3 regions of the Amycolatopsis roodepoortensis genome follow, and region 2 is predicted to be linked to each of the others. Evidence: riboswitches for the same ligand, from Rfam matches in the RefSeq annotation. Region 2 holds a riboswitch; each other region holds the start of a gene.
What was found. Region 2 has a riboswitch for S-adenosylmethionine ahead of NQK81_RS30955 (methionine ABC transporter ATP-binding protein). Riboswitches for the same ligand answer to the same signal wherever they lie in the genome.
Positions count from the first base shown of each region.

Region 1: linked by a shared signal. The riboswitch ahead of thrC (threonine synthase) and the one ahead of NQK81_RS30955 (methionine ABC transporter ATP-binding protein) in region 2 are both predicted to bind S-adenosylmethionine.
Region 3: linked by a shared signal. The riboswitch ahead of NQK81_RS38750 (aminotransferase class V-fold PLP-dependent enzyme) and the one ahead of NQK81_RS30955 (methionine ABC transporter ATP-binding protein) in region 2 are both predicted to bind S-adenosylmethionine.

Region 1 covers NZ_CP102415.1:2,655,233-2,665,499, reverse strand. Annotated here, with positions in the region: gene NQK81_RS12440 (ComEA family DNA-binding protein) at 1-589, shown strand, start outside; gene NQK81_RS12435 (ComEC/Rec2 family competence protein) at 586-2,991, shown strand; gene thrC (threonine synthase) at 3,009-4,274, opposite strand; SAM riboswitch class I at 4,288-4,420, opposite strand; gene holA (DNA polymerase III subunit delta) at 4,556-5,539, shown strand; gene rpsT (30S ribosomal protein S20) at 5,592-5,852, opposite strand; gene NQK81_RS12415 (EamA family transporter) at 6,184-7,089, shown strand; gene NQK81_RS12410 (VOC family protein) at 7,113-7,487, shown strand; gene NQK81_RS12405 (class I SAM-dependent methyltransferase) at 7,484-8,071, opposite strand; gene lepA (translation elongation factor 4) at 8,185-10,026, shown strand; gene NQK81_RS12395 (pyridoxamine 5'-phosphate oxidase family protein) at 10,079-10,267, opposite strand, start outside.
Region 2 covers NZ_CP102415.1:6,454,198-6,464,464, reverse strand. Annotated here, with positions in the region: gene NQK81_RS30965 (ABC-F family ATP-binding cassette domain-containing protein) at 1-1,003, opposite strand, end outside; gene NQK81_RS30960 (4-(cytidine 5'-diphospho)-2-C-methyl-D-erythritol kinase) at 1,071-2,036, opposite strand; gene NQK81_RS30955 (methionine ABC transporter ATP-binding protein) at 2,157-3,167, opposite strand; SAM riboswitch class I at 3,380-3,470, opposite strand; gene rsmA (16S rRNA (adenine(1518)-N(6)/adenine(1519)-N(6))-dimethyltransferase RsmA) at 3,693-4,529, opposite strand; gene NQK81_RS30945 (GNAT family N-acetyltransferase) at 4,570-5,154, shown strand; gene NQK81_RS30940 (DUF222 domain-containing protein) at 5,301-6,308, shown strand; gene NQK81_RS30935 (resuscitation-promoting factor) at 6,367-7,746, opposite strand; gene NQK81_RS30930 (TatD family hydrolase) at 8,160-8,996, opposite strand; gene metG (methionine--tRNA ligase) at 9,004-10,267, opposite strand, start outside.
Region 3 covers NZ_CP102415.1:8,036,525-8,046,791, forward strand. Annotated here, with positions in the region: partial or broken gene NQK81_RS38730 (penicillin-binding transpeptidase domain-containing protein) at 1-1,390, shown strand, start outside; gene NQK81_RS38735 (ArsR/SmtB family transcription factor) at 1,434-2,117, shown strand; gene NQK81_RS38740 (potassium/proton antiporter) at 2,230-3,708, shown strand; gene NQK81_RS38745 (M23 family metallopeptidase) at 3,840-4,523, shown strand; SAM riboswitch class IV at 4,652-4,766, shown strand; gene NQK81_RS38750 (aminotransferase class V-fold PLP-dependent enzyme) at 4,799-6,154, shown strand; gene NQK81_RS38755 (hypothetical protein) at 6,174-6,779, shown strand; gene lspA (signal peptidase II) at 6,804-7,367, shown strand; gene NQK81_RS38765 (RluA family pseudouridine synthase) at 7,364-8,290, shown strand; gene NQK81_RS38770 (Lrp/AsnC family transcriptional regulator) at 8,296-9,276, opposite strand; gene NQK81_RS38775 (DUF885 domain-containing protein) at 9,413-10,267, shown strand, end outside.

The DNA.
Region 1 (10,267 bases), 3.8 Mb from region 2:
CACGGCGGACGGGATCCCGGTGAACCGGCGGTGGTTCGTCGTGGCGGCCGTGCTGATCGCGGTGGCCGTGATCGTGACCGGCGCGATCGCCTTGTTCGGACACCGGCCGGGGGCGGAGACCCCGCCGCCCCTGCCGTCGGCGAAGGCCGCCGGAGACGTCCCCGCCGCGGCGGGCAAGGCGCCTCTGGTGATCAGCGTCGTCGGCCGGGTCCTCAAACCCGGCCTGGTCACGGTCCCTCCGGGCGCACGGGTCGCCGATGCCCTCACGGCGGCCGGTGGGGCACAGCCCGGAACGGATCTGACCGGAGTGAATCTGGCCCGGCGGCTCACCGACGGCGAGCAGGTGGCCGTCGGCGTCCCCGTTCCCGCCGCGGCGGGAACGGCGGCACCGCCGGGGAAGCTCGACCTGAATTCGGCCACGGCCGAGCAACTCGACACCCTGCCCGGGGTCGGCGAAGTGATGGCGAAACGCATCGTCGACTGGCGGTCCGGGCACGGCGGGTTCACCAGCGTCGAGCAACTCCGTGACATAGAAGGGATCGGCGAAAGCAAGTTCAAGAAGGTCCGGGAATTGGTGTCCGTCGGATGAACCCGTCCGCCGATCCGTCCGAAGTGGACACCGCGTCGTGGCGAGGGCAGGACGTGCGGCTGATACCGGCCGCGATGACTGCCTGGCTCGGCACTCTTTCCGGGTTGTTGGGCGGCTGGTGGATCACGATGCTCTGCGGTGCGGCCGCCGTGGTGCTCGCGATCGCCGCCGGTGTCCGCGCCCGCCGGACGGCGTCCCGGTGGGTGGCGGGCCTGGGTGCCCTGGCCGTCCTCGGCGTGCTCACCGCCGGTCCGGTGGCGCTACGGATCCGGGCCGCCGAGCATGACGACCTCCGTGCTGCCGCCGCACGGGGGAGTGACGTCACCACGAGGGTGGTGGTCACCGAGCGGCCACGTCCGGTCCGCGGTGCCGGATACGCCGATCGCCGGGCAGGCACCCGCCTGGTGGTCATCGCCGCGACGGTGGACACCGCGGTGACGGGTGATCGGGTGGTGGATTCGGCCGGCCGGATCCTCCTGCTGGCTCCCGCCGAGGGGTGGACCGGCCTGTTGCCCGGGCAGCAGGTCACCGCCTCGGGGCGGCTCGCGCCGTCGAAGGGGGCCGAACTGACGGTCGCGGTCCTCTCGGTGCGAGGCCCGCCGTCGGCCCTCGGGCCGGAGCCTTGGTGGCAGCGAGCCGCGGAATCGCTGCGCGCCGGGCTCCGGGAGCTGTGCGCCGTCCTCCCGGAGGAGCAGGCCGGTCTCGTGCCCGGGCTGGTCGTGGGGGACACGAGCACACTGTCCCCGAGGGTCGAACGCGAGTTCACGGACTCCGGCATGTCCCACCTGATGGCCGTGAGCGGTGGGAACGTGGCGATCGTCTGCGGCTCGATCCTCCTCCTGCTGAGGGTGCTCCGGGTCGGGCCGCGGACTTCCGCCGCCGCGGCCGCCGCGGGGCTCGCCGGGTTCGTGGTCCTCGCCGGGCCCGCGCCCAGCGTGCTTCGCGCCGGGGTGATGGGGGCGGTCGGGCTGCTGGCGCTGGCACTGGGGCGCCGGGGTTCGGCGCTGCCCGCGCTGGCGTTCGCGGTGGCGGGGCTCGTCGTGGCCGACCCCGCGATGGCCGCCGACTTCGGGTTCGCGCTTTCGGTATTGGCCACGGCCGGGCTGGTACTGCTGGCGCCGAGGTGGGCGGATTGGCTGGTCGGACGCGGTGTTCCGGCAGGCTACGCCGAGGGGCTGACCATCCCGCTGGCCGCGTTCGTGGTGACGACGCCGGTCATCGCGGGTATGGCGGGATCGGTCAGTCTCGTCTCGGTGGTGACCAACGTGCTCGCCGCGCCGGTGGTCGCCCCGGCCACCGTGTTCGGCGTGCTCGCCACCGTCGTCGGCCCGTGGTGGCCGTCGGCGGGAACTCTGCTGGTCCGCCTGACCGAACCCGAGGCGAGCTGGCTCATCACCGTGGCCCGCCACGGCGCCCGTGCGCCGGGAGCGGTCCTGGACTGGCCGGATGGCTGGTGGGGCGGGTTACTGGCGGCCGGATTGCTCGTCGTCCTGCTCGTCGCCATCCGGCTGCGGCACGCCAGGATCCTCCTGGCGGTCGCGTTGGCCGTCGGACTGCTCGTCTTCGTGCCGGTGCGAGTGCTTGCTCCGGCATGGCCGCCGGCGTCGTGGAGTGCCGTCGCCTGCGACGTCGGGCAGGGTGATGCCGTCGCCCTCGCCACAGGTGAGCAAGGGCGGGCGGTCCTGGTCGACACCGGGCCGGAGCCGGGGCCGGTCGACGAATGCCTGAGCAGGCTCGGCGTCGACCGGGTGCCGTTGATCGTGCTGAGTCATCTGCACGCCGACCACATCGGCGGTCTCGAATCCGTCTTCGAGGGCAGGTCGGTCGGGGCGGTCGCCGTCGGCCCCGGCCGGGCTCCCGCCTGGGCGTGGCAGCAGGTCGCGGACGAGACCGCGCGCCGCGGGATTCCCTTGCTGGAGCTGGAGATCGGGCAACGGCTGGACTGGCCGGGGCTGTCACTGGACGTACTGGGGCCGCGGTACGTCACCAGTCGATCGGTCCGCGAACAGGACGGCACGGTGATCAACAACGGCTCGGTCGTCCTGCGCGCCGGGACCCCGGCGGGCCGGGTGCTGCTGACGGGCGACATCGAGCTCGCGGCGCAGACCGACCTGATGGCCGAGGGCGCCGAACTGGGTGCCGAGATCCTGAAGGTCCCGCACCACGGAAGCCGTTACACGGCACCGGATTTCCTCAACGCCGTCGCGCCGCGGGCGGCGTTGGTGAGCGTCGGCGCCGGAAACACCTACGGACATCCGAACAAGTCCACTTTGGACAATCTGGTGGCCATCGGCGCGTCGGTCGCCAGGACGGACACGGACGGCGACACCGCTGTCGTCGCCGACGCGCGAGGCCTCGCCCTGGTGCGCCGGGGCGAGCCCCGCGGCCCGCCTCGTTCTTGAGGCGGGCCGTCGGGAACTCAGATGCCCAGAGCCTCGCGGACCGCGTCGGCCGAGGCGCTGACGGTGGCCTTCGGGCCGATCTTGTCCTCGACGGCGTCGAGGGTCTTGAGCCCGTCACCGGTGATCAGCAGGACGATCTCCTCGTCCGGGTTGAGCTTGCCGGTTTCGATGAGCTTCTTGGCCGTCGCGACGGTGACGCCGCCGGCGGTCTCGGTGAAGATGCCTTCGGTGCGGGCGAGCAGCCGGATGCCCTCGACGACCTCTTCGTCGGTGACGTCTTCGATCGCACCGCCGGTGCGGTTGACCACGTCGAGGACGTAGGGGCCGTCGGCCGGGTTCCCGATCGCCAGCGACCGGGCGATCGTGTCCGGCTTGACCGGCTGGACGACGTCGTGCCCGGCACGGAAGGCCGCCGAGACGGGGGAGCAGCCGGTGGCCTGCGCGCCGAACACCTTGTACGGCGTCTCGTCGACGAGGCCGAGCTGTCCGAACTCGCGGAAACCCTTGTCCACCTTGGTGAGCTGGGAACCGGAGGCGATCGGCACCACGATCTGGGAGGGAAGCCGCCAGCCGAGCTGTTCGGCGACCTCGAAGGCCAGCGTCTTGGAGCCTTCCGAGTAGTAGGGCCGGACGTTCACGTTGACGAACGCCCAGCTCTCCTGCTCGGCGGCGAGCTGGGTGGCGAGCCGGTTCACGTCGTCGTAGTTGCCGTCGACCGCGATCAGGTCACCGTCGTACACGGCGGTGGTGAGGATCTTGGCGCGTTCCAGGGTCTTCGGGATCAGCACGACCGACCGCCAGCCGGCGCGGGCCGCCGCGGCGGCGACGGCGTTGGCCAGGTTGCCGGTCGAGGGACAGGCGAGCACGTCGAACCCGAACTCGCGCGCGGCCGCCAGAGCAACGGCGACCACGCGGTCCTTGAACGAGTGAGTGGGGTTGCCGGTGTCGTCCTTGACCCAGACCTTCTTGACGCCCAAGGCTTTCGCGAGCCTGTCGGCCTGGATGAGCCGGGTGGCGCCGGGTTCGGTGTTGGGGATCTCTTCGACGTTCGAGGGAACGGGAAGGAGTTTCTTGTAGCGCCAGATGTTCTTCGGTCCGGCTTCGATGTCCTCGCGGCGCACGCGGCCGAAGTCGTAGGCGACTTCGAGCGGCGAGAAGTCCTCGGCGGAAACGAATTCGGGGGCGAGCGGCTGCCGGTGTCCCTCTTCCTTCGACACCAGTTCGACGGCCGGTCCGAGATCCGGGGTCTTGGTGGTGGAGGTCGTGCCGAGGGTTGCGGTCATCGCGAGGTTCCTTTCCTCATCTGCCCCGCCATGGCGGGCCGGAATTGGCACCGTGTTCGTCAGCTATCCCGCGATCGCGGAATGACAGGCTGACGCCGGTTGCCGGGGCTTCATCGGGCCGTTCCCTCTGCCCCTCTGGATGAGCGGTATTCGATTGTCGGCACGCGTGTGATCGCGTCGCCTCGCCAACACCGTACGACATGAGGCTCAGGTGGGGCCACCGTGCCCGCAACACATCACCGGACAAAGCACACGAGAGGAGGAGTGGCAGGATCGTCACCGTGACGACGCAAGCTTCCGCCCCATCGCCGCTGGTCCTGGTTCTCGGTGAGGAAGAGCTGCTGATCGAACGCGCGGTCCGCAGCGCTTCGGACGCGGCCAAAGCGGCCGATCCGACGGCGGATCTCACCCGGATCCGGGTGTCGGACCTCACAGTCCCGGCACTCGCGGAGATGGTCAGCCCCTCTCTATTCGCCGAAGGGAGGGTGATCGTCCTCGAATCCGCGCACGACATCTCGCAGGAGCTCGCCGACGGGGTGATGGCCTACGTCAAGGCCCCCGCCGACGGCATCGTGCTCGTCGTCGTGCACAGCGGAGGTGGCCGGAGCAAGGCCGCGAAGGGGCTCCCCACCGCCTTGAAGAAGGCCGGTGCGGAGGTCGTCGAGTGCCCGAAACTGACCAAGCCCGCCGAGCGGGAATCCTTTGTCCGCAACGAGGTCCGCCGGGTCGGCGGGAAGATCGACGGTGCGGCCGTGCTCGCGTTGATCGACGCGGTCGGTTCGGATCTGCGTGAACTGTCGTCGGCCGCGACCCAGCTGGTCGCGGACGCCGGCGGAGCGGTCGACGAGCAGGCGGTCCGGCGCTATCACCGGGGTCGCGCGGACGTGAACGGGTTCGCCGTGGCGGAGAAGGCCGTCGCCGGGGACAAGGCGGCGGCGCTGGAGTCGCTGCGCTGGGCGATGCAGCTGGGCGTGCCGCACGTGCTGGTCGCGGACGCCCTCGCCGACGCCGTCCGGACGATCGCGCGGGTGTCCGGTGCCGGTCGCGGCAACCCGAACCAGATGGCGGGTGAGCTGGGCATGCCGCCGTGGAAGGTGCGCAAGGCGCAGGGACAGGCCCGCGGCTGGGGCCAGGACGGGCTCGCCACCGCGATGCGGGTGGTCGCCCGGCTCAACGCCGAGGTCAAGGGAGTCGCGGCCAACCCGGAGTACGCGCTGGAGCGTGCCGTCCTGGAGGTCGTCGACGCCCACGGTACAAGCCGCTGAACACGGCGAAGGGCCCCGGCGACTCGCGTCGCCGGGGCCCTTCGAAAGCCGATCAGAGAGAGTTCGCGCGCTTCGCCAGCGCGGACTTCTTGTTGGCGGCCTGGTTGGCGTGGAGAACGCCCTTGGTCACGGCCTTGTCCAGCTTCTTGGCCGCGTCCTTCTGCAGTTCCAGGGCCTTGGCCTTGTCGCCGGCGTCGGCGGCCTCACGGAACTTGCGGATCGCGGTCTTCACCGAGGACCGGATCGCCTGGTTGCGCTGACGCGCCTTCTCGTTGGTGGTGATGCGCTTGATCTGCGACTTGATGTTGGCCACGGGGGCGCTCCTCTTGAATCTCTCGGTGGTTTCACCGTCGCGCTGTGACCGGCCCTGCGTACTCGTGAGAGCGCGCGGGTTTCCTCCATGACGGAATGCCACACGACGGTGAAAGGCAAGCTTAACAGCCGTCCAGGGGTGGCTCGCGGCCACCTCGGGACGAGGGCTTGAGGTACGGTGCGGAGCGTAGTGCCTAGGGTTCCGCCGCCTGCCCGCTCGGGAAACACACAATCAGGGCAGACGGGACAGGTCCGAGCGGCACCATCGGCGGGGCCGGAAGCGCCGCCGTTCATCTGACGGGACAAAAGCCTGGAGGACCGGTGTTTTCCGCATGCGCGGAAAACGTGAAAGGTCCGTCGTGAACGCCACCGCCCTGTCCTTCGTCGTCATCGCCGCCGTCATCCACGCGGGCTGGAATCTCGCGGCCAAGCGGATCCGTCGTGGTGGAGCCCGGTTCGTCTGGGCTTACTACAGCCTGTCGGCTGTCCTGCTCGTCCCCGTCATGGTCGTCTCGCTGGCCGTGGAGCCGCAACGTCCACAGTGGACCTGGTTGTTCGCCGCGGTGGTCACCGCGGTGTTCCACGTCACCTACGGGGTCGTCCTCCAGCGGGGCTACGCCGTCGGCGACCTCTCCGTCGTCTATCCCGTCGCCCGCGGTACCGGACCGCTGATCTCGGTGCTCGCGGCCGTCGTCCTGCTCGGCGAGCGACCGGGGGTGCTCGGCCTGGTGGGCGCGTTCCTCGTGGTCGCCGGGGTGCTGGTGATCGGGACCGGGCGGGCGCCGGCGCATGCCGACGCCGCCGATCGTGTCGCCCGCCGCAAAGGCCTGATCTACGGACTGCTGACCGGTCTCACGATCGCCGCTTACACCCTGTGGGACGCGCATTCGGTCACGGGTCTCGGGGTCCCGCCGATCGTTTACTTCGGAACCGGCGCGATCGTGCAGAGCGTCCTCATGACGCCGTACGCGCTGAAGGACCGCGAAGAGGTCTCGTGGCTCTGGCGCGAACACAAGCGTGAGGTGCTCGTCGTCGGCGTGTTGTCGCCGGTCGCCTACCTGCTGGTGCTTTACGCCCTCCAGATCGCTCCGGTGAGCCTCGTCGCACCGGCGAGGGAGCTGAGCATCGTCCTGGGTGGCCTTGCCGCCTGGCTGGTCCTGGGGGAGGCGAACGCCGTCCGCAGGCTGGCCGGGTCGGTGGTGGTGCTGGCGGGGATCACCGCGATTGCGATGGCCTGAACCCATCCGGTAGGGATTGAGCCATGGACGTGCTGAGCAGCAGGGTGCTGATCCACCCGAAGGACCTCGACGTGTCGACGGCGTTCTATCGGGACACCCTGGGCCTGGCCATCGACAAGGAGTTCCCCGGCGGGACGGTGTTCTTCGCCGGGAACGGGTCGATCGAGATCGTCGGTACCGGGAAGACCGGTCCGACCCCTGACGTCGCCTTGTGGCTCCAGGTCCGGGACCTGCCGGCGGCGCTCGAGGAACTCGCGGAGAAGGGATTGGAGCCTGTCCGCGGGGCGCGACGTGAACCCTGGGGGCTGGACGAAGCGTGGATCGCCGACCCGGACGGCACCAGGATCGTGCTGGTCGAGGTGCCGCGTGAGCACCCGTTGCGCACTGACCCGCGTTAGTTCAGCGGCTTGATCGCGCGCAGCTGAGCGGCGAGCGAGGCACCGAGGCCCGGCGGTTCCCAGGTCCAGGTCTGCAGGTCGGTGAAGCCGGCGGCGGCCACTTCGTCGGCCAGCTCGTGGCGGGAGACCGGCAGCCACTTCTCGTGCGACGACAGCAGCAGCCGCCCGCCGGGCCGCAACACACGGAACAGTTCGGCGAATCCGGCCGCCCGGTCCTCCCACAATTGCACGTTGTTGACGCTCAGGACCACGTCGACGCTTTCGTCCGGCTGGCCGGTCGAGGCCGCGGTGCCGGGCCGCAGCTCCACCTCGTCGCCGCAGCGACGGCGCGAGAGGGCGAGCATCTCCGGGGAGGGATCGACACCGATCGCGCGGCCCGCGCGTCCGGCCGTGGCCTCGAGACCGACGCCCGGGCCCGGGCCTACGACCAGGGCGGTTTCGCCGGACTCGATCGACGCCAGCTCGACGATGCGAAGCTCAGTGGCGGCGTTGCCGTGGGCCATCGCCCGGCCACCGAACCGGCCGAGCAGTCCCCGGGGACGGCCGAACGTTCGGTCGAGTATCTGGGACAGTGAAGTGCTCATACTTCGAGGGCACCACAGCTCACCACGGGCCGCATCGGGGATGACCCCCACTCGCACCCGGAGCGGCATGGGAGCATAGAGGTGGCACACCCCGACCTTCGCGAGGAAACCCGTTGACGACGTTCGCCGACACGACCTTCACGCCCCCGGAGCTCATCCGGAACTTCTGCATCATCGCGCACATCGACCACGGCAAGTCGACCCTGGCCGACCGGATGCTGCAGCTCACCGGCGTGGTCGAGGAGCGGGCCATGCGCGCTCAGTACCTCGACCGCATGGACATCGAACGGGAACGCGGGATCACCATCAAGGCGCAGAACGTGCGCCTGCCCTGGAAGGTCGACGGCCAGGATCATGTCCTGCACCTGATCGACACTCCCGGCCACGTGGACTTCACCTACGAGGTTTCCCGGGCACTGGAGGCCTGCGAAGGGGCGATTCTGCTGGTCGACGCGGCTCAGGGGATCGAGGCGCAGACGCTGGCGAACCTCTACCTGGCGCTCGAGAAGAACCTGCACATCATCCCGGTGCTGAACAAGATCGACCTGCCGTCGGCCGATCCGGACAAGTACGCGGCCGAGCTGGCGCACATCATCGGCTGCGAGCCCTCGGACGTGCTCCGCGTGTCGGCGAAGACCGGTATGGGCGTGACCGAACTGCTCGACGAGTGCGTGAAGCAGGTCCCGCCGCCGGTCGGCGACGCGGACGCGCCCGCCCGGGCGATGATCTTCGACTCGGTCTACGACACCTACCGGGGTGTCGTGACCTACATCAGGGTCGTCGACGGGAAGATCACGCCGCGCGAGCGGATCAAGATGATGTCGACCGGTGCCACCCACGAACTCCTCGAGGTCGGGATCATCTCTCCGGAGCCCAAGGCCAGCAAGGGGCTCGGGGTCGGCGAGGTGGGCTACCTCATCACCGGGGTGAAGGACGTCCGTCAGTCGAAGGTCGGTGACACCGTCACCTCCGAGCGCAAGGGTGCCGAGGAGCCGCTCGCTGGCTACCGCGAGCCGAAGCCGATGGTCTACTCGGGTCTGTACCCGGTCGACGGGTCGGACTACCCCGAACTGCGTGAAGCACTGGACAAGCTCCAGCTCAACGACGCCGCGCTCGCCTATGAGCCGGAAACCTCAGTGGCGCTCGGGTTCGGATTCCGCTGTGGCTTCCTCGGCCTGCTGCACCTGGAGATCACCCGGGACCGGCTCGAGCGCGAATTCGGCCTCGACCTGATTTCGACCGCGCCGAACGTCATCTACAACGTCGTGCTCGAGGACAAGAGCGAGGTCGTGGTGACGAACCCCTCGGACTGGCCGTCCGGGATGAAGATCTCCGAGGTCCACGAGCCGGTCTCCAAGGTGAGCATCCTGGCGCCGTCGGAGTTCGTCGGCACGATCATGGAGCTGTGCCAGGCCAAGCGCGGCACGCTGCTGGGGATGGACTACCTCTCCGAGGACCGCGTCGAGCTGCGCTACAACATCCCGCTCGCGGAGATCATCTTCGACTTCTTCGACACGCTGAAGTCGCGTACGCGTGGTTACGCGTCCCTCGACTACGAAGAGGGCGGCGACCAGGTCGCCGATCTGGTCAAGGTCGACATCCTGCTCCAGGGCGAGACCGTCGACGCGTTCTCGGCGATCGTGCACAAGGACGCCGCTTACGGTTACGGCAACCGGATGGCGACGCGGCTGCGTGAGCTGATCCCGCGGCAGCAGTTCGAGGTCCCGATCCAGGCGGCCGTCGGGTCGCGGATCATCGCCCGCGAGACCATCCGCGCGATCCGCAAGGACGTGCTCGCGAAGTGTTACGGCGGTGACATCTCGCGTAAGCGCAAACTGCTGGAAAAGCAGAAGGAAGGCAAGAAGCGGATGAAGACCGTCGGCCGGGTCGAGGTCCCGCAGGAGGCCTTCGTCGCCGCACTGTCCACTGAGGACGCCGGTAGCAAGAAGAAGTAGGCCACACTCGCGAAAGGGCCGCCCGGAGCACGATCCGGGCGGCCCTTTCGCGTCAGCGATTCCCGCTGATGCGGTTCGCCGTGACGAAGACGGCGACCCTGCGTTCGGCGGCCATCACACGGTCGTACTCGTCCCAGTCGTCGTGGGTCCCCGTCGCCGCCATGAAGACCTCACGCAGCAACCGGGGAAGGCCGGCCGGGTCGAAGTCCGGGTCCGGGTCGTCCGGCCCGATGAGGTGCGT
Region 2 (10,267 bases):
CCCTGTCACCACCGAGCAACTTGAGGAGCGTCGTCTTGCCCGACCCGTTCACGCCGACCAGGCCGATCCGATCCCCGGGCCCGATCCGCCAGGTGACGCGATCGAGCAGGGTGCGGTCGCCGACGGTCAACGTAGCGTCCTCGATCTCCAGCACGGTCTTACCCAGCCGACGGCGGGCGAACGCCTGCAGCTCGACCGAATCACGCGGCTCCGGCACGTCGGAGATCAGCGCCTCCGCCGCCTCGACGCGGTAGCGCGGCTTCGAGGTCCTGGCCTGCGGGCCGCGGCGCAGCCACGCGAGCTCTTTACGAGCGAGGTTCTGCCGCTTCTCTTCCGCCGTCGCCGCCAGCCTCGCCCGCTCGGCGCGCGCGAAGATCCAGTCCGCGTAACCACCTTCGTACTGCTCGACGCGACCGTTCGTGACCTCCCAGGTCAGACTCGCGACCGTGTCGAGGAACCACCGGTCGTGCGTGACGACCACGACCGCGATCTTGCGGTTGAGCAGGTGATCCGCGAGCCAGCGCACACCTTCGACGTCGAGATGGTTGGTCGGCTCGTCGAGGACCACGAGGTCCAGTTCACCGGTGAGGGCGGCGGCCAGCGCCACCCGGCGGCGTTCGCCACCCGACAGGTTCGCCGTCTCCTTGTCGATGCCGAGAGCGGTGATACCCAGACCATCCATAATGGACCGGACACGCGCGTCAGCGGCCCACTCGTGCTCCGCGCCGTAGCGTTCCAGCACGACATCTCCGACCGTGCTGCCGTCGGGAAGTTCGGTCCGCTGGGTGACCACGGCCATCCGCAGGCCCCGGACCTGACTGACACGTCCCGTGTCCGGCTCGCTGATCCCCGCGAGGACCTCCAGCAGCGTCGTCTTCCCGCCCCCGTTGAGACCGACGACACCGATACGCTGCCCCTCCGCCACACCGAGCGAAACACCGTCGAGCAGCGGGCGCACCCCGAAGGACTTGCTCACCGACTCCAGGTTGACCAAGTTGGCCATGCCTCAGCCGATCCTTTCCAAAAAGCTCGCACCACAACGAATTGGTCGATGTCCATTTCGGACACCCTTATGCGTGCACCCGAGGCGGCGACGGCCGCGGCGCGTCGTCTCCGCCGACCAGCCGGGCTCCGGGGACCGGCCCGTGCGCGACACGCACCGTGCGACAGACACCGGCGCCGGACAGTTCCGCGGCGACCTCGACGGCCGACTGGGCGTCCGCGCACAGAAAGGCGCAGGTCGGCCCGGACCCGGACACGGTGCCGGCGAGCGCACCCGCGTTGACTCCCGCCCGCAATGTGCGGCGCAGCCCCGGACGCAGTGAGACAGCGGCCGCCTGCAGGTCATTGCCGAGAAGCAGCGCCAACTGCCGCGGGTCGCCGGAGGCCAGCGCCTCCACCACCGGGGTGTGTGAGCCGATCCGCGGCGGGCTGCCCTCTTCACGCAACTTGTCCAGCTCGCCGAACACCCTCGGAGTCGAAAGCCCACGCTGGTCGAACGCCAAGACCCAGTGGAAGGTGTGCCTCGACAAGACGGGCACCAGCTGCTCGCCCCGGCCGGTGCCCAGCGCTGTCCCGCCGTAAAGCGCGAAAGGAACATCGCTGCCGAGCTTCGCGGCGATACCCGCCAGCTCGTCCCGGGAAATGTCGAGCTTCCAAAGCGACGCGAGCCCCACCAGGGTCGCGGCCGCGTCGGCACTGCCACCGGCCATCCCGCCCGCGACCGGGATGCCCTTGCGCAGCACCACTCTGACCTTGGACTCGCCATCCGCCTTGCCGACATGGGCCGCCAGCGCCTGCGCCGCTTTCCAGGCGAGGTTATTGGCTCCTGTCGGCACGGAACCTTCACCTTCGCCGTAGACCTCGACGCCGGGGTCTTCGGTGACCGCGACGGTCACCTCGTCGGTCAGGGAAAGCGCCTGGAACACGGTCACCAGCTCGTGGTAACCGTCCGGGCGTACGTCACCGACCGACAGGTGCAGGTTGACCTTGGCGGGAACCCTGACGGTTACTGGGGGCGGTACGACGGCGAGCACGCCTCAAGCCTACGTGGCCGCTCCACTTGCGCTGCCACCAGGAGAAAGAGAACGGAGGGGGCAGACGCGAACGGGCCGCCCCGGACGCAGTTCGTCCTGAGCGGCCCGTTCGGAGAGAAATCAGGCGGCGACACCCTGCGGTCCGCGGACCGGGTGGGTCACGTGGCCGCCACGTTCGGCGATCCAGGCGAGCGCGGCGTCCGCGCGCTCACCGCGCACCCCGAGGCGGAACCGGCCGACCGGAGTGTCTCCGATCCGGGTCAGGCCGCCCCCGATGGTGGCGAGCTCGACGTCGAAGCGACCGGCGGCCTCCGGCAGCAGCGCACCGACCGAGGCGAAGCCGACGAGCACGACGTCCACCGCGCGGTCGTACTTCGAGGCCTGCGCCCGCCCGGTTTCGATCGCGGGAAGCAGCGCCTGCGCGGTCCGGCTGTTCGGGTCGGAGATCAGGTCGAGCACGGTTCCGCGTTCGATGACCGCGCCGGCCTCCAGCACCGCGACGTCGTCGCAGACACGGCGGACCACACCCGCGTCGGGCGTGGTGAGCAGCACCGTGACGCCGAGTTCGGCGCGCGCACGGTCGAGCACGGTCAGGACCGCGCCGGACTCCTCGGGCTGCACGCCCGCCGTCGGGTCGTCGGCCAAGAGCACGGACGGTCCGGCGGCCAGCGCCTTGGCGATGGCCACCCGGCGCAGCTGGCCCTCGGACAGGTCGCCCGGTCGCTGCCCGGCACGGGGGGTGAGCCCGACCAGATCGAGCAGGTTGCCGACCCGGTTACGGCGCTGCGGGCCGTCGAGGCCGAGCTGTTCGAGCGGCGAAGCGATGTTGCCGGCGATGGTGCGCTCGGCGAGCAGCTCCGGCTTGGTGCTCACGACTCCGACCTGGCGCCGGATTTCGCGGAGACGGCGTCCGTCGAGGGTCCCGGTGTTGAGGCCGTCGAGACGGACGACGCCGCGGTCGGGACGCTCCTGGAGACCGATGCAACGAGCGAGGGTCGATTTGCCGGAGCCCGCCGGACCGACGACTCCGAACAGCGAGCCAGCTTGGATGTCCACGCTCACATCGCGCAGTGCGACGACGGGATTTCCGTTGAGGGGAAAGGACTTGGACAGGTTTTCGACAGTGATCACGAAAGGCTCCATGCAAATGGGGCGCTGCTTCTTTCGAGCGCGCCAACCGTCACCGAGTGACCGTCCGGGAAACGGACGGATTCAGAGGTAAGGGAAAGAACTCAGGCAGTAACGGTGGAGCGTCGACACGCACTTACCGTGCGGCGACCTTCATCGACGACACGTCGCCTGGTCAGCAGGAGCGGGTGGGTGACCCTGTTCATTAGGCACAGCCTCCATCGGTCCTGGCTGTAGCACCTGCCCTGTGGAGGGTGGTTGCTGCGACTTCGGCGAGCCAGGTCTCTCAGTCGCTCGGGATGGCTCACTGAGTAAAACCGATCCCACTGGATGAAAGCAAGCGCGTAGGCGCAGATCACACGTCTGGTCGCGTCCATCATACAGGATTGGCTGCCCATATCATGGGACGCCGGCTGGCGTACCCGGCCTGCGGCAGGCGCGCTGCCTGCTAAGACAAGGTTCGCCCGCGCCGGATCGAGAGGAGGAACCACGCAGTCGCGCGGCCCCGGTCACACCTGCGCCAGGTGGTCAGCCGGCAGCCGCGGCGATCCGGGCGAACTGATGGACGTCCAGCTGCTCCCCGCGGGTTTTCGGGTCGATACCCGCCTTTTCGAGCAGTTCCCCCGCGCGTTCGGCGGAACCGGCCCAAGACGCCAACGCGGCCCGCAAGGTCTTCCGCCGTTGCGAGAAGGCGGCATCGACGACCGCGAACAGCCGCTCCCGTTCCACGGACGACACCACGTCGCCCCGTTCGAAGGCGACCAAGGCGGAGTCGACGTTCGGAACAGGCCAGAACACCGCCCGGGGCACCGCGGCGACCTTGCGCGTCTTCCCGTACCAGGCGAGCTTGACGCTGGGCACGCCGTAAGTCCGGCTTCCCGGACCCGCCGCCATCCTGTCCGCGACCTCGGTCTGGACCATTACGAGACCACTGGTCAGCGACGGCAGTTCGGCGAGCAGGTGGAGCACGACGGGAACGGCGACGTTGTACGGCAGGTTCGCGACGAGCGCCGTCGGTCGTGCGGGCAGATCGTCCGCGGTGATCCGCAACGCGTCCGCGCCGACGACCGTCAGCCTTTCGGCCCCGCCTCGCTCGGCCACGGTGCTCGGCAGCCGTCCCGCCAGCACGGGATCGATTTCGACCGCGACGACCTCGGCGCCGGTCGCGAGCAGTCCGAGTGTCAGCGAGCCGAGGCCCGGCCCGACCTCCAGGACGACGTCCCCTTCGCCGATCCCCGAGAGGTCGACGATGCGGCGCACCGTGTTGGGATCGTGCACGAAGTTCTGGCCGAGCTTCTTGGTCGGACGTACGTCCAGCTCGGCCGCGAGCGCCCTGATTTCCGCAGGACCGAGCAGTTCAGTCACCCGACGATCGTAACCAGGCCCGGTAAGCCACGATTGGCCGGTGGACGACGTCGTACTCGATGGTGAAAAAGTCCGGCTGCGCGACTGGCGCCCTTCCGACCTCGGGCCGCTCCTCGACCTACTCGATCCCGCGCGGCCCTGGCACGAAACGAACGGACCCTATTTCGGCACCCCGACCACGGCCGCCGTCGAATCCACGGCGCGCGAACTCACCACGATCAAGGCCGAGCCGCCCGATCCCCGCACCAGCCTCGCCGTATGCGACCTGAGCGACGGAAGATTGATCGGCCGGGTCAGTTGGTATTGGGAAAGCAGGGAGACCGACTGGCGGCGGATGGGGCTGGTCATCTACGACGAACGGTTTTGGGGCGGCGGGTTCGGCACCGAGGCCTTGCGCATGTGGACGACCTACTTGTTCTCCCGCACCGACACGCTCCGCCTGGACTTCGCCACGTTCTCGGGGAACCCGGGGATGATCGCCGTCGGGCGGCGGCTCGGGTTCGTCGAAGAAGGCCGGTTCCGGCGCGCCCGGCGCTGGTCCGGCGGCGTCCATGACGCCGTCGTCTACGGGGTGCTCCGCGAGGAGTGGGACCGGAGGCATCGCTCAGGCATGGGGCCGGCCTGATCCGACCCCACCATCCGGATGGCTTTTCCCAAGCGACACGTATCCCACTCAAGGGTGATCGGCGCAGTTCGGCGCAGCCGGAGCGTGATGATCATCCACCCGATCGATACCGTGCATTCGTTCGAATCTGCCTCGACAATCGAGGGATGACCAGCACAAACATTCCCAAGGCCTTCCCGCTCAACCTGCCGGAAGGCGACGCCGAACTGCTTCTCGACGAGTTGCGGACTCGGCTACGCGAAGGGCGACGTCTTGTCGCCGAGGTCGGCCAGATCCTGGCCGAGATCGAGTCACGTGGTGTCCGGGACCTCTACGGATACAACTCGATCGCCGTCTTCTACGAACATGTGGCCCGGGTGCCTCGAGCAGAGGCTCAAAGAGTGACCGGCAGAGCGCTGGCGCTCAATTCGAGACGGGCGCGCGACGGCACGTCGATCGACCCCGTCGCGCCCCTGACCGGCACCTCGGCCACCACCGGCGCGTTGGCCGAGGCCAGTATCGACCGGATCGTCACGGTCATGAAGAAGCTGCCCGAGCACGTCACGGCGAGCGCACGGCTCGAGGCCGAGAAGGGCTTGGTCGAACTCGCCGGCGTCGCGAGACCGCGCGACGTCACGGTCGCGGGCACGGAGCTGCTCGCAGAACACGACCCGGATGGAAAACCCAAAGACGACCCCGCTCCGCAAAGGCGGCGGAGCGAGTTCTGGTTGCGCCAGAAACGAACCGGCCGCTGGGACATGCGCGGCGACCTCGATGCCGAGACGGGCGCCCGCCTGAACGCGCTCCTGGTGCCGCGGGCCTATCCGGCCCCTGACAAGGAAGCCGACGACCGTTCGCCGGCAGAGCGTCGCGGCGACGCGTTCGCGGAGATCGTCGAGCTCGCGGAAAGCGACCCGGACATCCCCGTGCCCCGGCAGAGCTCGGAACGGGTCAGCGAGCAGTCTCAGGCTGCCGAGCCGGCCACGGAGCCCGCCAACCGTCCCCAGCCCGTCCAGACGCCGCCTCAGAGCCCCCAAAGCCCGCCCCGCGGCGGAGGAGGGCTTCGACAACCGGCCAGGAACGTGGCCCACATACGGACCGCGCGCTGGTGGGCGAGATTCTCCAGACCGAGGGCCGGGAACCCGGCTCAGCCACCCAAGCCCCTAACGGCCTGAAGGCCACCTCGCGGGCGAACCCACACGGTGACCTTCAGGAAAGGGGAATGATCTGGCGTCAGGCCTTCTTGCCACAGTGCGGCCAAGCGCCGTAGCCGCCACGGTCCTCGCGGACCTTCTCGGCGACAGCGATCTGCTGGGCCTTGCTGGCCTGGTGCGGGTACGCGGCGTACTGGTCGCCGCCGTAGGCGTCCCAGGTGCTCTTGTTGAACTGCAGGCCACCGTAGTAGCCGTTGCCGGTGTTGGCGGACCAGTTCCCGGTCGACTCGCACTGCGCGATGCGGTCCCAGGCGCCGGCGTCCCCGATGACCGGGTCGGCGGGCTTCTTGGTACCGACCTTGACGATCTTGGGCTTGGCCTCGGTGATGACCTCTTCCGAGACCTTCTCGCGGCCGACCTCTTTGCCGTTGCGCTTGGTGACCTTGTAGGTCACGGTCTTCTGGCCCGGGGTGCCCGGGTCCTCGACCTTGGTCTTGCCCTTTTCGAGGTTCGGGTCGTCGACCTTCTGCTCGGGCGGCGCGATTTCCTCGTTCTGCTTGACCATGGTGACGCCGGTCCGGCTGATGTGGACCTCGGCGCCGTCGACCAGCTTCACGTCGAGACCGCCGACGGCCTCGTCGTCCGGGCCGAGGGTCATCCGGAGCTCACCGAGGAATTCCTTGGTGGTGACGGAGTTGGTCTGGACCTTGCGCGGTTCGTTCGCGCCGTCGTAGACCGTGACGTTCTTGAGGGTCTTGACCTCGACGGTGGCGCCTTCGAGGGGCAGCTCGCCGTTCTGCGGGAGCGAAGTCCAGGTGCCGGCCTTGGCGAGGTCGGCGCGACCGAGCTGGTTCAGCGCTTCGCCGAGGTTGGTCGCGCGGACCCAGGATTCCTGCTGCGGCGCGCCGTCGACGATCAGGTTCAGCTTGCGACCGCGCTCCAGCTTGATGACGCCGCCGTCGCCCACCTCGGCCTGAGGCGAGGGCGAGAGCGAGTCGTGCGCGCCGACGGAGAGGCCGGCGTCTTCGAGGACCTCACCGACGGTGTCGCCGAAGCTGTGGACGGTCTGCTGCTTGCCGTCGACGTCGAGCGTGACGCTCTTGTTCATCGCCATCGCGGCCGCGCCGCCACCACCGAGGGTGAGCAGCACCGCCATGACGGTTCCCTTGAGGAAACGCTTCTTCCAGACCCGGGTCGAGTTCGCGATGACCTCGTCCTTGGTCGCGGCCTTCATCGGCGCGCCCGCGGTGCGGTCCTCGGCCAGCTCGTCCGGGATGACGATCGGCGGGAGCATGGTGGTCTCGGCGCTGATGAGGCGGATCAGCTCGTCGACGTCGACGTCGATCTCGGCCATCAGCATGTCGGCGTCGGGGCCGAGCGCGGCCAGGACGTCCTGGTGGGTGATGCGCGGATCGTCGGAGTAGTCCAGCTCGCCGTACTGCGTGTCGCGGTCGAGCACGGCAACCGAACCGGCGGAAGCTAAGGTGTTCGTCTCTGCGCCGAGGCGCGAGCCATCCTGCCTACTGCTACCAGTCACTGGGTCGTTCCCTTTCCCAAGACGTCGAGGAGCTCGACAACCACTCCACTACGTCCTTCGTCTCGATGCGCGCTTCGGCACACCTCTAGAAGTCCGACACCCGCAGCCAGCGCCATCGTCACGGTTCCAGGCCGTACCTCTCCTGGTTCCGCTTCCCCGACGTGCACTGACGTGACTGTGGGCGTAACAGCCGGAAACCGCTTGAGCGGGTCCCGACCGGCACGATCACGGGACAGTAACGAACCTCGCCGGGTTGCGCAAACACCGCCCGGAGTGTCGTGACGTTGGTCACTCATCAGAGTGGACCATTGCTGATCACTAATGTCGCAATCCGTTCAACCGGTGGTGACTGTCGGCAATCCGAAGACCCGCTCGGCGGTCGTTCGCACCGATTCGGCCACCTCGTGTACGGCCTCGCCCCTGAGCGAGGCGAGGTGCCGAACCGTGTAGGCGGCACAGTAGGGCTCGTTCGGACGTCCGCGGAACGGATGCGGGGTCAGGAACGGAGCGTCCGTTTCGACGAGGTACTGGTCCGCGGGGACGATCCGTGCCGCCTCGTGGAGCCCGCGAGCGTTACGGAAGCTGACCGTGCCGGCGAACGAAAGCACGTATCCCGCGTCGACGCACCGGCGCGCGATGTGCTCGTCTCCGGAGAAACAGTGGAAGACGACCTGCTCGGGCGCGCCCTCTTCCTCCAGGATCCGGAGGACGTCGTCGTGGGCGTCTCGATCGTGGATCATCAGCGGTTTGCCGATCCGCTTGGCGAGATCGATATGCCACCGGAAGGCGTCCTGCTGCGCGTCGTGGGGCGAGTAGTCCCAGTAGTAGTCGAGGCCGGTCTCGCCGACCGCGACCACTCTGGACTCGTTGGCGAGACGCTCCACTTCGGATTTCTCGGGCTCGCCGAAATCCTTGGTACGCGTGGGATGGATCGCGACGGCGGCCCAGACCCGCGGGTCCCAAGTGGACGCTTGCGCGGCCCAGCGAGCGGCTGCGAGATCGTCCGCGACGGTGATGACCCGGGAGACACCGGCGCGTTCGGCGCGGTCGACCATGGCTGTCACATCAGCCGCGGTGACCGCGCCGCACGCGTCGAGGTGGGTATGCGCGTCCACCACCGAAACCGGCAACCTGTCCGGGATCGGCGGCAGTTCCTTCTTCTCCGCACCCATCAGCTGATCACTTCGAGATCGGGGCCCATTCGGGACCGGTCTCGCCGAGTTCCGGGTCCAGCTTGGCGAACAGCGGGGTCGGCTTCTCCAGCGGCTTGCCGACCTCGATCGGCACGGACTTCCAGCGCGCCTGCTCGGCCTTGTAATCCCCGGTGAGGATGGGGTTGATCCGGCCAGGGATGTCGAGGTCCTCGACTTCCTGAAGCTCGGGCTGGGCCGCCCAGACGCCGGTGCCACCGAGCGCCTCGTGCACCTTCTGCGCCGAGTGGGGCAGGAAGGGGGTCAGCAGCGTGTTGGCGTCCGAGACGACCTGCAGAGCCGTGTGGAGAACGCTGTCGCGCCGGGCGGGGTCGTCCTTGAGCTTCCAGGGCTCCTGGTCCGACAGGTACCGGTTCGCGGCGGTGACCACGCGCATGGCCTCGCTCGCGGCGGCCTTGAACCGTGACCGCTGCAAGTGGGCGCCGGCGGTGTCGAACGCCTTACGGGAGAGCTCCTTGAGCTCCTCGTCGGCGGCCGTGGGGGCGTCGGGACGAGGAATGGCCCCGACGTTCTTGTGGGCCATCGAGATGGACCGGTTGACGAGGTTGCCCCATTCGTTCGCCAACTCGAAGTTGGTCCGGCGAACGAATTCGTCCCAGGTGAAGTCCGTGTCCTGGGTCTCGGGCCCCGCGACCGAGATGAAGTACCGCAGTGTGTCCGGGCCGAAATCGCGCAGGAAGTCGTGGACGTAGATGACCGTGCCGCGCGAGGTCGAGAACTTCGAGCCGCTCATCGTGAGGAACTCGCTGGAAACGATCTCGTCGGGCAGGTGCAGCTTGCCGTACTTGCCCGCGACGCCGCCTCGATCGCCCTCGCCGTTGTGGCCGAAGAGCAGAGCGGGCCAGATCTGGGCGTGGAAGGTGATGTTGTCCTTGCCCATGAAGTAGTAGGAGCGGGCGTCCGGGTTGTTCCACCACTCCTGCCAGGCGTCCGGGTTGCCGGTGCGGCGCGCCCACTCGACGCTCGCCGAGAAGTACCCGATGACCGCGTCGAACCAGACGTAGAAGCGCTTGAGCGGCTGGTCGCGCCAGCCGTCGAGCGGGATCTTCACGCCCCAGTCGAGATCACGGGTGATCGGCCGCGGCCGCATGTCGTCGATCAGGTTCTTCGTGAAGTTGAGGACGTTCGGCCGCCAGTCGGTCTTGCTCGACAGCCACTTGCCCAGCGTGTCGACGAACGCCGTCAAATCGAGGAAGTAGTGCTCGGTCTCGACGAACTTCGGCGTTTCACCG
Region 3 (10,267 bases), 1.6 Mb from region 2:
GCCCCGGTCGACGATCCGGCGGCGGCCACGGCCGCGCTGACCGGGACGCGCAACGCCCTCGGCGGGGCCTCGGTCAAGACGTCCCTCGGCGAGGTCCCGACGACGCCGGGTGACGCACCCTCGACGTCGGCCACCTTCCACGCCGCGTGGACGTTCGCCGGCGGCAGTGTCTGGAAATACGAAGGCAAGCTGGACCTGGTGCGCAACGCCGGGAAATGGGTCGTCCGCTGGGCGATGTCGGCGATCCACCCGAAGCTCGAAGCCGGGCAGCGGCTCGCCATCGCGCCGGTTTCGGCTCAACCGGTCGTGACCGACCGCGACGGCAAGGCTCTCGTCGGCGGTGACGCGGCGGGCGTCGCGCCGATCCTGCAGGGGGCGTTGTCCAAGGTCGCTTCCGGGGAGAACAGCGGCACCGGAGCGACTGTCACCGTGTCTCGCGTGGACGCCTCCGGAAAACCGGTCGAGACGCTCTTCGGACAGGCGGCCGAGACGGACAAGCCGTTGGTTTCGACGTTGAGCGTGGCCTCCCAGACCGCCGCCCAGAAAGCCGTCGACGGCTTCCAAGGGCCGGCGATCATCGTCGCGATGAAGACCTCGGGCGAACTGCTGGCGGTCGCGCAGAACGGCGCCGCCGGGAACCAGCCGAAGGCCCTCAACGGCCTGTACTCGCCGGGGTCGGCCTTCAAGATCGCCACGGCGACCGGCGGCGTTGCAGCAGGGCGGCGTCACCGCCGAGTCTCCGCTGGCCTGCCCGGGCAGTGAGCAGATCGGCACCCGCACGCTCAAGAACGACAACGGGTTCGACCTGGGGACCGTCTCGCTGAAGACGGCGTTCGCCGCGTCGTGCAACACGACCTTCGGGCGGCTCGCCAAGCAGCTGCCCGCGGACGGTCTCGCGAAGGCCGCGAGCCAGTTCGGTCTCAACGCCGACTTCGAGATCCCGGGACTGTCGACGGAGACCGGGAAGGTGGAGCCGTCCGCCGGCGGTGACGAGCAGGTCGAAGCCGGGATCGGGCAGGGCAGGGTGCAGGTCAGCCCGCTGGGCGCGGCACTCATGGCCGCGACGGTCGCCACGGGGAAGCCGGTGGTCCCGAAGCTGTGGCAGGGTCTGGAGACCAAGGTCAACGCCGGGTACCAGGCCCCGCCCGCCGGGGTGCTGAACCAGGTCCGCGCGATGATGCGCGAGGTCTGCACGACAGGGACCGCGAAGGCGTTGAAGGGCAGCGGAGCGGTCTTCGGAAAGACCGGGACGGCGCAATTCGGCTCGGGCGCGGACGCCAACGGCTGGTTCGTCGGCTATCGCGGGGACGTGGCGTTCGCCGTCATGCTCGAAGGTTCCAACGACTCCAAACCCGCGGTGCAGCTGGCGGCGAAGTTCCTGGCGGGCTGACGCTTCGGCGGTCGCCGAACCGTGGGTCTTCTACGGTGGACGCATGGAGACGATCGCCCTGGCCGAGGTCGCGGCCGTGCTCGCCGATCCGAGCCGCGCGTCGATGTGTCTCGCGCTGCTCGACGGGCGTGCCTGGACGGTGACCGAGCTGGCAGGCGCGGCCGACGTGGCCGCGTCGACGGCGAGCGAGCACGTGACGAAGCTGACCGAGGCCGGTTTCGTCGTGCGGGTCAAGCAAGGGAGGCACAGTTACGTCCGGATAGCCGACCCCCGGGTGGCGGAGCTGATCGAGCATCTGGCGCAGCACGCCGAACACCGGCCGGTGAAGGGGCTTCGGTCGTCGGTGCGGGTGAAGCGGCTCGAGTTCGCCAGGACCTGCTACGACCACCTCGCCGGGACGGTCGGGGTCGCACTGCGGGACGGAATGCTCGCCGCCGGGCTGATCGACGACGCCGGCGGCCTGACGCTGACCGGTCGCGGGCGGGAGGTGCTCGGCGCGCTCGGGGTGGAGATCGACGACGGCCGCCGCCCGATGCTGCGCGACTGTCTGGATTGGACGGTCCGGCGTGATCATTTGGCGGGCCGGGTGCCAGCGGCGTTACTGTCTCACGGTGTGAGCGCCGGCTGGTTGTCCCGTGAGGGCAACCGCGCGGTGAAGGTCCTGCCCGCGGCGGAAAAGCCGTTCGCGGCACTCGGTGTCGACCTGGTGGCCCTGCGCAGTCCCTAGTGGACAGTCTGTAACACAGGTTGTCCGCGCGCTTTCCGACCGGTACACGAACGTGTGACGATCACCGCCTCACTATTCTGGAGCCCTCACGGCGACCGGAACGGGAGGCGACATGGAGCAACTCCCGCTCATCCTCGGCACCGGCGGCGCCGTGCTGCTCGTCGCCGTGATCGCCGTCCGGGTGTCGATCCGGGTCGGCCTTCCCTCGCTGCTGCTGTACCTGGGGATGGGGGTCCTGCTCGGCGAAGCCGGGTTCGGCATCCAGTACGACAACCCCGAGCTCACCCAGTCGCTCGGCCTCGCCGCGCTGGTGATGATCCTGTCCGAAGGTGGTCTCACCACCCGCTGGTCGGCCGTGAAACCCTCGCTGGGCATCGGAATCGCACTGTCCACAGTGGCCGTGGTGGTGAGCATCGCGGTCACCGGCGCCGCCCTGCACTGGTTACTGGGCCTGGACTGGCGGATGGCGTTGCTGTGGGGCGCGGTACTGGCCTCGACCGACGCCGCCGCGGTCTTCTCGGTGCTGAGATCCGCGGGGATCGGCAAGCGGCTCGTCGGCGCGCTGGAGATCGAGTCGGGGATCAACGACGCCCCGGCCTACATCGCCGTCGTCGTCCTCGCCGAGGGGACGACCATCGACTGGTCGCTGCCGCTGCTGGTGGTCTACGAACTCGCCGCCGGGCTGGTGATCGGCCTGGCCTTCGGCTGGGGCGGGGCGTTCGCGCTGCGCCGGGCGGCGCTTCCCGCCACCGGTCTGTACCCGCTGGCCACGGTCGCGGTCTGCGTCGTGGCGTATTCGAGCGGGCAGCTCGCCCACGCGTCGGGCCTGCTCGCCACCTACGTCGCGGCCCTGGTGCTGGGCAACTCGAAGCTGCCGCACCGGTCGGACACGCTGTCCTTCGCCGAAGGGCTCGGCTGGCTCGCGCAGATCGGCCTGTTCGTGTTGCTCGGCCTGTTCGCCTCGCCGAGCAGGATCTTCGAAAGCCTCATCCAGGGCCTGGTCGCGGGCGCGGTCGTGCTGCTGCTCGCCCGCCCCCTGTCGGTGCTGCTGTCGGCACTGCCGTTCAAGATCCCCTGGCGAGAACAGGTGTTCCTGTCCTGGGCCGGGCTGCGCGGGGCGGTCCCGATCGTGCTCGCGCTGATCCCGCTGTCGTCCGGGGTGCCGGGCGCGCAGGAACTGGTCGACGCGGTATTCGTGCTGGTCATCGTGCTGACGCTGCTCCAAGGGGCCACGCTGACCCCGCTCGCGAGAATCCTCGGGCTGGCCCAGCACGCCGAGGCGCACGAGATCGACGTCGACTCCGCGCCGCTCGACGAGATGGGCGCCGAACTCCTGCAGGTCCGGATCAACACCGGATCGAAGATGCACGGCGTGTACCTGGCCGAGCTGCGCCTGCCGGTGGGGGCGACGATCAGCCTGCTCGTCCGCGACGGCTCCGGCTTCACTCCGAACAAGAACACTCGGCTCCAGGAGCGCGACCAGTTACTCGTCGTGACCACCGCCGAAGCCCGTGACGCGGCCGAACGACGCCTGCGGGCCGTCGACCGCGCGGGCCGCCTCGCCAGGTGGAAGGGCGAATCCGGCCAGTAGGTCACGAACCGGCACCAGCTGTTCGTCGGTTGATCTCAGAAACTTCTTCCCATTTGTACTCCTTTTGGATTACTTTCCCCGCAATCGACTCCATCGAATGGGTGAGTGTCACGGGGTAAGGAGTACGCAAGGTGACGAAGCTTCCTGTGCGGTTCGCTGGCCTGGGGGCCACTTTGGCACTCGTCGGAGTGGTTCTAGCCGCCCCGACGGCTACTGCGGCCGGCGCTTTTCCTGCCTTCGGGCTGCCCTTCGACACTGGCCAGTCGGTCTACTCGGCGGGGATCCACTCGGACAACGGCACGTCCGGAGTGAAGAACGCCATCGACTTCAGCCCGGGCGACAAGACCGTTCGCGCCCCGCTGGCGGGCACGGTCCGGATCCAGCACTGCTCCGGCGGCGACTGGGTGACCGTCGACCACGACGGCGGCTGGCGGACCGGGTACTACCACCTGGAGGGCATTTCGGTCACCGACGGCCAGAAGGTCGCCCCGGGCGACGCTCTCGGCCGGACCGGCAACGCGCTGCCCTGCGGTGGCAGCAGCACCGGCGCGCACGTGCACTTCACCCTGTGGACCCTGCCGACGGCCGCCGCGCAGGGCGGCGACTCGCGCGACTTCGGGGTCGGCGCGGGCAACTGGAACGGCCTGTCCTACGACGAGGTCTCGACCAAGGTCGCCGAGGCCTACGGCGAAGCCATCGACGGCAAGACCTTCGGCGGCTGGCAGTTCACCGCGGGCACCGATCAGTACTCCGGCACCGCGACCGAGGTCTCCTCCCGCTCGACCGTCCCGCTGCCCGGCCGATTCCGGGCCTGACCTGCCGTTGCCCGGCGCGGCGCGGCGCCGGGCAGCGGTTCTTCCCGCTTGCGGAACACGTGAGCGGCGTCTCAAGATGCGGACGAGGGCTGGCTCGATCGCCCGCCCATCCGCTAACTTCGTCCGTAGGTCACGAGTGTCAGCGTCAAGCCCCGGCTAGCTGACCGGCAACCCTCCTTCCGCGGTGGGGTGCCCCGGGTGAGGACCTGGCTCGTCGCGTGGTGCGGCGGGCAAGCGCGGGATCCTCGCCGGGTCCCCTGGCCCGGAGGATGACGATGACCCTCGCTCTCGAACGCACGAACGGCCCCGCTGAAGTCGTTGCCACGCACCAGATCCCGGCGGTCGCGTGCGCCGATCTGCGGGTTCCGCTGGTCACCGGCGGCGACATCGGCTACGCCAACCTCGATCACGCGGCGAGCGCCCCGTGTCTGGACAAGGTGCGTGCCGCGGTCGACGAATTCCTGCCCTGGTACGCCAGCGTGCACCGCGGCGCCGGGTTCGCTTCGCAGGTTTCGACCAAGCTTTACGAGCGCACGCGCGGAATCCTGCGCGACTTCGTCGACGCGCGATCGACCGACACCGTCGTGTTCACCCGCAACACCACCGATTCCTTCAACCTTCTCGCGCGCAGCCTGCCGAAGCACACGTCGGTCATCGTGTTCGACACCGAGCACCACGCCGCGCTGCTGCCGTGGAAGGGACCGAACGTCCGCCGGATCGAAACCCCGCGGACCCGGCTCGCCGCGGTGTCCGCTGTGGACGAAGCGCTCGCGGACTGCCCGCAGGGACCGCGGCTGGTGGTGCTCACCGGCGCGTCCAACGTGACCGGGGAACTGTTGCCGGTCAAGGAGATCGCGGCCGTCGCGCGGCGACACGGCGCCCGGATCGCGCTCGACGCGGCGCAGCTCGCGCCGCACCGGAAGATCTCGGTGCGCGAACTGGACGTCGACTACGTCGCGCTGTCGGGCCACAAGCTGTACGCGCCTTTCGGTGCCGGCGCGCTGATCGGCCGCGCCGACTGGCTGTGCGCGGCCCAGCCGTACCTCGCCGGCGGTGGCGCGACGAAGCTCGTCAACCGTGACTCCGAAAACCTCGGCGTCGTCTGGAACTCCGGTCCCGAGCGGCACGAAGCAGGTTCCCCCAACACCGTCGGCGTCTACGCGCTCGGCGTCGCCTGCGAGACCCTGGCCGCGAACTGGGACGGGATCGTCGCCCACGAGGAGGAACTGCTGGCGCGTCTGCGCCGCGGCCTCGCCGCCATCCCCGGATTCGCCGAACTGCGGCTGTTCGACGCGCCGGTCGACCGGGTCGGCACGCTCAGCTTCGTCGTCGACGGCTTCGACCCGGGCTGGCTCGCCGCGGTCCTTTCGGCGGAGTACGGAATCGGCGTGCGGGACGGCGCGTTCTGCGCGCACGTGGCGACGAAGCGGCTGATCGCCGTGGCCGGTTCGACGGGGCAGCAGGCCGTGCGGGTCAGCCTCGGCCTCGGCAGCACCACCGAGCACGTGGACCGGATCGTCCTGGCGCTGCGCCAGATCGTCGCCCGCGGCGCGCGCTGGCAGTACGAGAAGCCGGAGGGCCGCTGGGTGCCGGAGAACGATCCGCGGGAGCTTCCTCCGTTCTGCGCCTGACCCACTACCCTCACCCTGTATGGGGAACGAGCGACCGCGTTACTGGTTTCCGCTGGCGTTGCTGGGTTTCGCCCAGCTGCTGGTGGTGGCTTTCGGCGGAATGTGGTCCGGGGGCTGGTTCGCCTACGCGCCCGCCGGTGAACGACATTCGTTCGGGTACGTGGGCTTGTACGGGGTCGAGATGAGCCGCGCGAACGTGGCCGCGCTGGACGCGTCGTTCGACATCGCCGCCGGCCGGACCGACGGCTGGCTGTTCGCCGTCCTCGCGGTCTACCTCGGCACGGTGCTGTTCTACGCCTTCCGGACGAAGACCCTGCGCTGGTGGAAGGTCGCCGCGATCGCGCTCGGCGGACTGGTGGCCATCGTGCTGGCGGATCTGGTCGGCTACTGGGAATTCGATCTCGACGGCGACACCCGGAGCGCGATCCTGCTGACACTCGGCCTGGCGGGGCTCGCGTGGCTGGAGCGCAGTGTGCTGGTGCTCGTCGTGGCCGCGGCGTTCGTGCTCTGCGCGGTCGTGCTCGCCCAAGGACAGCTCGCGCTCGTGCTTTCGTCGCTGGTCGTGCTCGCCGGGGCGTTCGCGGCGCTGCTGAGCAGGCCGAAGACGGCCGCCGGGGAGTCCTGAACACGCTCAGTGGACAATGGGGCGGTGAGTACTGAGCCCGAAACGGCGCCACCGTCGCCCCCGCTGCCCAAGAAGCGCGTCGCCCTGGTGTTCGCCGTCGCCGCGGTGCTGTGGGGGATCGACCTCCTCACGAAGCAGATCGCCGTGTCCACGCTGGAGGGCAAGCAGCCGGTCGAGTTCCTCGGCGGGCTCGTGTACTTCCAGCTGGTGCGCAACCCCGGCGCCGCTTTCTCGATGGCCACCGGGCTGACCTGGGTGCTCGCGCTCGTCGCGATCGCCGTCGTGATCGCCATCGTCTGGCTGGCCCGGCGGCTGCGCTCGACCGGCTGGGCGATCGGCCTCGGCCTGGTGCTGGCGGGCGCGCTCGGCAACCTGACCGACCGGATCTTCCGTGCGCCCGGGCCGCTGCAGGGGCACGTGGTCGACATGATCTCCGCGTTCGCGCCGAACGGGCAGGGCTGGGCGATCTTCAACGTCGCCGACTCCGCGATCTGCGTCGGCGGCGTGCTCATCGTGATCCTTTCCTTGCTGGGCAAGGACTACGACGGAACATCCACCAAGGACAAGAAGAAAGCGGCGAGCGAATGAGCGCGCGGATGTTGCCCGTTCCCGACGGGCTCGACGGTATGCGCGTCGACGCGGGGCTGGCGAAACTGCTGGGGCTTTCCCGCACCGTCGTGGCGGAGCTGGCCGAATCCGGCGAGATCTTCCTCGACGGCAGGCCCGCCGGGAAATCGGACCGGCTGACCGCCGGCGGACTGCTCGAAGTGACGCTGCCCGATCCCGCGTCGGCCGTCGAGGTCGTCGCGGAACCCGTCGAAGGCATGAAGATCCTGCATGACGACGACGACATCGTGGTGATCTCGAAGCCGGTCGGCGTCGCCGTGCACCCGAGCCCCGGCTGGACCGGGCCGACCGTCGTCGGCGGGCTCGCCGCCGCCGGGCTGCGCATCGCGACTTCGGGCGCCGCCGAGCGTCAGGGCGTCGTGCACCGGCTGGACGCCGGCACCACCGGCGTGATGGTCGTGGCGAAGAGCGAGCACGCGTACACCGTGCTGAAGCGGGCGTTCAAGGAACGCACCGTCGACAAGGGCTACCACGCCATCGTCCAGGGCCACCCCGACCCGACGCGCGGCACCATCGACGCGCCGATCGACCGGCACCCCCGGCACGACTACAAGTTCGCCGTCGTCCAGGGCGGGCGGCCCAGCGTCACGCACTACGAGGTCGTCGAGGCCTTCCGCGCCGCGTCGCTGGCCCAGATCAAGCTGGAGACCGGCCGCACGCATCAGATCCGGGTGCACTTCTCGGCGCTCAAGCATCCGTGCGTCGGTGACCTGACCTACGGCGCCGACCCGGTGCTGGCGCGCAAACTCGGCCTCTCGCGGCAGTGGCTGCACGCGAAGACGCTCGGCTTCGCCCACCCGTCCGACGGGCGCTGGGTCGAGTTCGAGTCGGAGTACCCGGACGACCTGGCCAACGCGCTGAGGATCCTGCAGGACGAGAACTAGGCGCGTCAGTCCTCGATCGACCAGGTCAGCGTGCGCTCGTCCGGCTCGGGCCGCGGCGACCAGCGCACGGCGACCACGCGAGTCGAGTCCGGCAGCACGTAGACGGTGTGCCCGCCCAGGGTCTCCCCGGGCCGGACGCCGATCTTGTGCGGCGGCCGCGAGGTCAGCGAGACCGGCGCCTTCGCGATCGGCTTGCCGTCCGCGGTGAGCAGTTCGAGGTAGTTGTCCGGAAGCGACACGAACGGGATGTTCCCGCGGTTGGTGATCTCGGTGTGCACCACGACCGACCGTTCCCCGGCCTCCAGCGAGTAGCCCGCGGCGCTGAACAGGTAGTCCGCCGGGTCCTGGACCTCGAGCAGCTGGACGGTGAGCTGCTCGCCCTCCAGGCCCTGGGTCTCCATCACGTCGCCGGTCCGGCCCTTCTTGCCCTCCGGGGCGGCCTGCGGCGTGACCTGCTGCTCGTCGCCGCGCGCCCAGGACGCGGTCTGCGGGACGCCCCAGGTGCTCATCACCGGGTCGGGGGGCGCCATGGGAGGCGGCGCGAACTGCTGCTGCGGCGGGGCGGGCGGCCGTGGAGGCGGCGCCATCGGCTGGCGCACCGGGGCCGACGGCGGGCCGGGGTAGCGGCCCGAAGGCGTGCCGTGCACGTTGTACGCGCCCGACGGCGTCCCCTGGACGTTGTACGGCCCGGAGGGGGTGCCCTGGACGTTGTGCGGGCCCGAATGCCCCGGCGGACGAGGCTGCGGAGGTTGCTGGGGCTGCTGGGCCCACGAAGGCGGCGCGCTCGCGATGGCGGCCCGAAGCCCGTTCGGGTCGCTCTCCACGCCCACGAGCAGCGGCAACCCGCTGCCGGACAGGGCGACCAGGCGGTACGCGACCTCGCGCGGGTCCATCCCGACCTTGGCCGCGAGTTCGTGTACGGCCGCCTTGCCCAGGTCCGCGAGGGCGGCGAGCAGGCGGATGTCCACGGGATCGGTCACGGCCACGTCCGGGAACGCTACCGTCTCGCCCTCGGCGCCGCGGGGAGAGGCCGCCCGAGCGCGGCAAAACCCGGCTTCGGTAGTACGCGGTCTCCATTAGGGTCGGGGACACCGCCTCCATCGACCTCTGGGGAAAGAAAACATGAGCGAAGTCTCCGCCCTCGCCGACGAGTTCGTCGAAGCCCTCTTCGACGCCGAGCCGGTCATGCCCGCCTTGCAGGGCTTCCGTCCGGAATCGACCGGTCTCGGCGATCTCAGCGAGGCCGCGGGGGACGCCTTCCGCGCGCGGCTGGCCGGGTTCGCCGAGCGGGCCGAGGCACTCGCCACCGACGGTTTGAGCGCGGAGGAGAAGACCACCCGTGACGTCCTGATCGCGATGGCCCGGGCCAGGATCGCCCTGCTGGACTCGCGATTCGTCGAGTTCACCGTCAGTGACCTGTTCATCTCGCCCGCCGCCGAGGTGCTCACCGTGCTGCCGATGATGTCGGTCGGGACGGGCGCGCAGGCCGAGGCGCACCTCGGGCGGATCGCCGCGATCCCGGAGTACCTGCGGCAGGCCGCGCAGCGGCACCGGGACGGCGTCGCCCGCGGGCTGGTCCCGGTCGCGTACCTCGTGGACGCCGCCGTCGCGTACCTCGACCGGCACCTCGCCGAGCCGTCGGCCGATCCGCTGCTGCGCCAGCCCGCGCCCGACGAGGACTTCGAGACCCGCCGCGCCGAGCTGCTGCGCGACGTCGTCCGGCCCGCGATCGCGGAGTACCGCGAGGTGCTCGCGAAGGAGATCGCGCCGCACGGCCGCCCCGAGGACAAGCCCGGCGTCTGCTGGCTGCCCGACGGCGAGCGCATCTACGCCCTGCTCGCCGAGATGCACACGACGACCGACCGCACCCCGCGCGAGCTGCACCAGACCGGGCTCGACGTGATCGCGGGCCTCGCCGCCGAGTACCGCGAGTACGGCTCGCGGGTCTTCGGCACCAGCGATCTCCAGGAGATCTTC